Linked DNA regions of Bradyrhizobium sp. WD16. The protein of the gene in region 2 binds, or shares a complex with, the protein of the main gene of each other region. Links are inferred from orthologs where the notes say so. Each region holds a gene or a part of one and is shown on either strand. Other genes may lie near its edges.

Evidence for each region.
Region 1: the proteins of DB459_RS06925 (region 2) and accD are in contact, whole or in part, in a solved structure (PDB 8UXZ), measured with the Escherichia coli proteins. The link is inferred for Bradyrhizobium sp. WD16 from one-to-one orthologs.

What each region holds. Positions count from the first base shown.
Region 1 is NZ_CP028908.1:1,828,931-1,831,774, reverse strand. It holds accD (acetyl-CoA carboxylase, carboxyltransferase subunit beta), read left to right. Parts: upstream 1-893; coding sequence 894-1,796; downstream 1,797-2,844. Other genes in the region: DB459_RS08430 (folylpolyglutamate synthase/dihydrofolate synthase family protein), read left to right, coding at 1,889-2,844; trpA (tryptophan synthase subunit alpha), read left to right, coding at 1-833.
Region 2 is NZ_CP028908.1:1,491,999-1,495,644, reverse strand. The notes cover bases 453-3,319. They hold DB459_RS06925 (acetyl-CoA carboxylase carboxyltransferase subunit alpha), read right to left. Parts: upstream 2,434-3,319; coding sequence 1,471-2,433; downstream 453-1,470. Other genes in these bases: xerD (site-specific tyrosine recombinase XerD), read right to left, coding at 2,609-3,319; DB459_RS06930 (murein L,D-transpeptidase family protein), read right to left, coding at 453-1,134. Outside these bases: more of DB459_RS06930, read right to left, coding at 1-452; more of xerD, read right to left, coding at 3,320-3,574; DB459_RS06915 (histidine kinase), read right to left, coding at 3,591-3,646. UniProt on the Escherichia coli protein: Component of the acetyl coenzyme A carboxylase (ACC) complex. First, biotin carboxylase catalyzes the carboxylation of biotin on its carrier protein (BCCP) and then the CO(2) group is transferred by the carboxyltransferase to acetyl-CoA to form malonyl-CoA.

The DNA.
Region 1 (2,844 bases), 340 kb from region 2 along the record:
CCCGTATCGACGTCCGTTTCGAGGCCCTCAAGAACGAGGGCCGCGCCGCCTTCGTCACCTTCGTGATGTGCGGTGACCCAGACCTCGCGACATCGCTGGAGATCATCAAGGCGCTGCCGAAGGCCGGCGCCGACGTGATCGAGGTCGGCATGCCCTTCACCGATCCCATGGCCGATGGACCGGCGATCCAGGCCGCCGGCCTGCGCGCGCTCAAGGCCGGCACGACGCTGGCGAAGACGCTCGGCCTGGTGCGCCAGTTCCGCGCCGGCGACGACGTCACGCCGCTGGTCCTGATGGGCTATTACAATCCGATCTATATCTACGGGGTCGAGCGCTTCCTCGTCGACGCCAAGGCGGCCGGCGTCGATGGCCTGATCATCGTCGACCTGCCGCCGGAAGAGGATGACGAATTGTGCCGTCCGGCGCTCAGGGCCGGGCTCAACTTCATTCGCCTCGCCACCCCGACGACCGACGACAAGCGCCTGCCCGCGGTGCTCACGAATACCTCGGGCTTCGTCTATTACGTCTCGATCACCGGCATCACCGGCAGCGCCAGCGCCGACAGCAAGGCGGTGAGCGCGGCGGTGGACCGCATCAAGCGCCACACTGCCCTGCCGGTCTGTGTCGGCTTCGGCATCCGTACGCCGGAGGCGGCCGCGGCCATCGCCGGTCACGCCGACGGCGTCGTGGTCGGCTCGGCGCTGGTCGATGCGCTGCGCGGCTCGCTGGATGGCGAGGGCCGCGCGACGGCGGCCACGCTCGATGCCGTCACTACTCTCGCCCGGGCGCTGGCCGAGGGCGTGCACGGCGTCGCCAAGACCAACAAGGCTTGAAAGGCCCCCTTGCCGGCCCGCCGGGCCGGACGCACATAAGCGGCTAAGGAGCTCGTTTACATGAACTGGATCACCAACGTCGTCCGTCCCAAGATCCGCAGCATTCTGCGGCGGGAGACGCCGGAGAATCTCTGGATCAAGTGCCCGGATTCCGGGCAGCTGGTGTTCTACAAGGACGTCGAGAGCAACCAGTTCGTCATTCCCGGCTCGAACTACCACATGCGCATGGGCGCGGTGGCGCGGCTCAAATCGGTCTTCGACAACGAGACCTGGTTCGACGTTGCGTTGCCGGAGGTCGCGGTCGATCCGCTCAAGTTCCGCGACGAGCGCAAATATGTCGATCGTCTCAAGGACGCCCGCGCCAAGACCGGCCTCAACGATTCGGTGAAAGTCGGTTTCGGCAGGCTGGAAGGCTCGCCGACGGTGGTCGTGGTCCAGGACTTCGATTTCATGGGCGGTTCGCTCGGCATGGCGGCCGGCGAGGCCATCATCAAGGGTCTTGAACTCGCGGTCGAAAAGAAATCGCCGTGCATCGTCTTCGCCGCGTCCGGCGGTGCCCGCATGCAGGAAGGCATCCTCTCGCTGATGCAGCTGCCGCGCACCACGGTCGCGGTGCAGATGCTGCGCGAGGCGCGACTGCCCTACATCGTCGTGCTGACCAATCCGACCACCGGCGGCGTCACGGCGTCCTACGCCATGCTCGGCGACGTCCAGATCGCCGAGCCCGGCGCCCTGATCGGCTTCGCCGGCGCCCGGGTCATCGAGCAGACGATCCGCGAGAAGCTGCCCGAGGGCTTCCAGCGCGCCGAATATCTCAAGGATCACGGCATGGTCGACATGGTGGTCCACCGTCACCAGCTGCGGTCGACCCTGGCGCGGCTGTGCCGACTGCTGATGAAGACGCCGGCGGTGGAGAATTCCGGGCGGAATGCGGCCATTGCGGCCGCCGCGCCGGCCTCGTGACCGCGCGAGCGGCGGTGCCGGCGCCCCTCGACGACATTCTCGCGCGGCTCTCTGCGCTGCATCCCAAGCGCATCGACCTGACGCTCGACCGCATGCTGCGGATCCTCGACGCCCTCGGCCATCCCGAGCGGCGGCTGCCGCCGGTCATCCATGTCGCCGGCACCAACGGCAAGGGATCGACCGTGGCCTATCTGCGCGCCATTCTCGAGGCCGCGGGGCTCGCCGTTCACACCTACACCTCGCCGCATCTCGTGCGCATCAACGAACGTTTTCGCCTCGGCCGCGTCGGCGGCGGCGAATTGACGAGCGACGACGCGTTGCGCGCGGTGCTGGCCGAATGCGAGGCGGTCAATGCCGGCGCCCCGATCACGGTGTTCGAGATGGAAACGGCGGCGGCGCTGACGCTGTTCGCCTCGCATCCGGCCGACGCGGTGCTGCTCGAAGTCGGCCTCGGCGGCCGGCTCGACGCCACCAATGTGATCGATCAGCCGGCGGTGAGCGTCATCGCCCCCGTCAGCATCGATCATCAGGACTTTCTCGGGGACACGCTCGCGGCCATCGCCGGCGAGAAGGCCGGCATCATCAAGCGGCGGGTGCCGGTGGTATCGGCGGCGCAGCCGGCCGAGGCCGAGGCGGTGATCGAACTGGCGGCGCGCCGTGCCGGCGCACCGTTGCACATGGCCGGCCAGCATTGGCACGTCGATGTCGAGCATGGACGTCTGGTCTATCACGACGAGCGCGGCCTGCTCGATCTGTCCGCGCCGCGGCTGTTCGGCCGCCATCAGTTCGACAATGCCGGGCTGGCGATCGCCGCGCTGCGGGCCACCGACGCCTTCCGTATCGAGCAGTCGGCCTTCGAGACCGGCATCGCCCGCGCCGAATGGCCGGCGCGGATGCAGCGGCTGACCTCGGGTGCCCTGCTCGCGGTAGCGCCGCCGGATGCCGAGATCTGGCTCGACGGCGGCCACAATGTCGACGGCGGCCGGGTGGTCGCTGCCGCCATCGGCGACCTCGAGGAGCGGGTGTCGCGGCCGCTGGTCGTGATCGC
Region 2 (3,646 bases):
CGCCGGTGCGACGGTCGCGACGTGGCTGGTGGTGGCCAGCGCCGGGTTGTCGCCGTTGGCCGGCGAGCCGGCGTCGGCCCGCGGTTCGGGCGCTTGCGGCGGATTGACCGTCGGCGGAATGGTCCCTGGCGCAGGCGAATACGAGGCCACCGAGAAGTTCGGGGTGGTCGGATCGGACAGGCCGGTCTGGCCGTTCGGAATCTTGGCGGCGAAGACCGCATTCATGCCGCCGTCGATGCCGGTGTTGCGCCTTGCCTGCGGTGTGCCGCGGCCGATCAGCTCGGCGGTCTTGATCTCGTCCTCACGCTGCTTCTCGCGCACTGCGTCGGCGATCTCTTCGGGGATCTGGTAGGCGGGACAGGCGCCGGTCGGATTGAAGCTGAGCGGCTTGGTCGAGCCCGCCGGCGGCTGGGCGTCGAATACGTAATGGCGGTCGCAGACGTCGACCTTGGGCTCCTGCCGCGTCATCTCGAAGTGGTCGCTGCCTTCCTTGATCATCTTCCAGAAAGGCATGTTCGGGTTGTCGCGGTGCTTGGCGAAGTTCTGCGGCGTCATCCGGAACGGATAGGCCTGCACCTGGAAGGCGCGCTGGCCGCCGAAAAAGGCCTCGCGGCCGAGCGAGTAGATCTCCGAAATCTGCTCGTCGGTCATGGCGTAGCAGCCGCGCGAGGAGCAGTCGCCATGGACCATCAGCTGCGAGCCGGTGCGGCCGAGCGAGCGGTCGAAGGCGTTGGGATAGCCCATGTTGAACGAGAGATAGTAGGCCGACTGCGGATTCATCTGCGCCGGCGTGATGGTGTAGAAGCCCTCCGGCGCCTGACGGTCGCCTTCGCGGACTTTCGGGCCGAGATCGCCCGACCAGCGGCAGATCGGATAGGTCTTGAGCAGCGCGAAACGGCCGTTGCGATCCTGCTTCCAGACCTCGAGCTCGGCCTCCTGCTTGAACAGCCGGACAAGCATCGGCGATGCCTTGTCCATGTTCTTCGCGTCCATCTCGGCGACGAGCTTTTCCGGTATCGGCTTGTTGGCCTTGGCGCTGGTCGAGAGGCTGTCGCCATCGCAGCCGGCAAGCGCAAGCGAAGCCGCGGCGGCGGCCGATGCGACAAGCGCACGAACGGGCAGGCGTGATTTCACTCTGAAGCTCCGCACCCCGGGACCGGCCCTGTCGCGCCGGGCAGCTTACGGGCCGCAATCCCGCGGCCCCAGCTGTCGACGGCAAACAGCGTCAGCGCAGACTGTGTCGGCGAAAAGGCACGACCAAGTCGAACCCTGACCCCCAAACCGGACCATCGACGTCGACGACGCCGATGGCTAAATTTTTATCCTTAAGGTTTGCCTGCCGCAACTCGTTTCCCGGTCGGCGCCCCGGCCGCCGGTTCCGTGGTGAATCAACGGTAAAGACCGGAACGACGGTCGATGGCGGGGGCTGCCCCGAAAATGCCGCAATTCCCCGTCGCGGCGGGGCCCTTGTCAGCCCAGCCTGCGGCCGATGGCGAGGAATTTCTGCCGGCGCTGGTCGCGCAGCACCTTGCCGTCGAGCGGTCGCAGCTCGTCGAGCGCCAGCGCGATGGCATTGCCGGCCGTGGTGATCATGGCGTCGGGATCGCGGTGAGCGCCGCCGCTCGGCTCCTTGAGGATGCCGTCGATGACGCCGAAGCGCAGCAGATCCTGCGCGGTGATCTTCATGTTGGTCGCCGCTTCCTGCGCCTTGGTGCCGTCGCGCCACAGGATCGAGGAGGCCGCCTCGGGCGAGATCACGCTGTAGATGGCGTGCTCCAGCATCAGGACCCGGTTGGCGGTGGCGATGGCGATGGCGCCGCCGGAGCCGCCTTCGCCGATCACCAGTGCCACATTGGGCACAGTGAGCTGGAGGCAGGCATCGGTCGAGCGGGCGATCGCCTCGGCCTGGCCGCGCTCTTCCGCGCCGATGCCGGGATAGGCGCCGGCCGTATCCACCAGCGAGATCACCGGAATGCCGAAACGGTCGGCCATTTCCATCAGCCGCACCGCCTTGCGATATCCCTCGGGTCGGGCCATGCCGAAATTGTGCTTGAGCCGGCTCTCGGTGGTGGCGCCCTTCTCCTGGCCGATGACGCAGACGCTCTCACCGCGGAAGCGGCCGAAGCCGCCGACCAGCGCCTGGTCCTCGGCGAACTTGCGGTCGCCCGCCAGCGGGGTGAATTCGGTGATCAGGGCGTTGACGTAGTCGAGGCAGTGCGGCCGCTGTGGATGACGGGCGACCAGCGTCTTCTGCCAGGGGGTGAGCGTCGCATAGAGCTCGTCGAGCGACTGGCGGGACTTGTCCTCGAGCCGGGCGACTTCGTCACCGATGTCGCTGCCCGATGCGGCAAGCGCGCGCAATTCATCGATCTTGGAATCGAGTTCGGCGATCGGCTTTTCGAAATCGAGATAGCTGCGCATCGGATCCGGCATGGTTGACATATGGGAACCCTTCCGCGGCAACGCGAAAAGGCTGGCAGGCGAGAATTAAACGTGCACGATCAATGCATTAGTGAAAATTGCCTGATCGGCGGGGCAATTCCACGCATGCGCTAGAGCATTTTTCGCCAAAGTGGAAGCCGTCCACACAAGAAAGCGGCGCTTGCGCTCAGCCATCGGCGAGGGGGTGCAGGTCGCGAACGAGGCTCTTGAGCCGCTCCTCGACCACGTGGGTGTAGATCTGCGTGGTGGATATATCGGCGTGGCCGAGCAGGGTCTGGACGATGCGCAGGTCGGCACCATTGTGCAGCAGATGGCTGGCGAAGGCATGGCGCAGCACATGCGGGCTGACGAGCCGCGGCGACAGGCCGGCGGCGGCGGCCAATTCCTTGAGCTCGCGGGCGAAATGCTGCCGGGTCAGATGGCCGCTGTCGCCGAAGGACGGAAACAGCCATCGGCTGCGGCCGTCCTTGCCGTGCGTGGCGTCGTGGGCTGCGAGATAGGCGGCCATGGCGGCGCGGGCGGCGTCATTGAGGGGGACGAGGCGCTCCTTGTCACCCTTGCCGCGGACCATGATCATGCGCGCATCCCGCCGCGCCGCGGTGACCGGCAGCGCCACCAGTTCGGAGACGCGCAGCCCGGTGGCGTAAAGCACTTCCAGCAGGCAATAGAGCCGCAGGGCGCGCAGGCGCTGCGCAGCATTCAGCCCCGCCACCTCTGTCGCGGCTTTGGCCGCGGTGAGCAGGCGGTCGACATCGGCAATGGTCAGGACCTTGGGCAGCGCCCGGCCGCGCCTGGGGCCGGCCAGGATCGCCGCCGGGTCGTCGCGGCGGAGCTGTTCGGTCAGCAGGAAGCGGAACAGATGGCGCATCGCCGACAGCCGGCGCGCCGCCGTGGTGGACTTGAAGCCGCGGGCATCGAGGTCGGCGAGATAGGCGCGCAGGGCGTCGGTATCGGCCGAGGCGAAGCTCGACTTGCGCGCGGCGAGGAAGGCGGCGAGGTCGTCGAGATCGTTGCGATAGGCGCTCAGCGTGTTGTCGCCGGCGCCGCGCTCGGCCGCCAGCATGTCGAGAAAGAGCTGCGCCAGGCCGGCATCGGACTGGCTGGTGCGGGATTGTCGTGCTGGGCCTGCCATCCGGCCTCCGCCGCGATCAGCGCTTGATGAACTTGTCCGGCGGCACCGAGACGGTGATCTCCCGCGGCACCG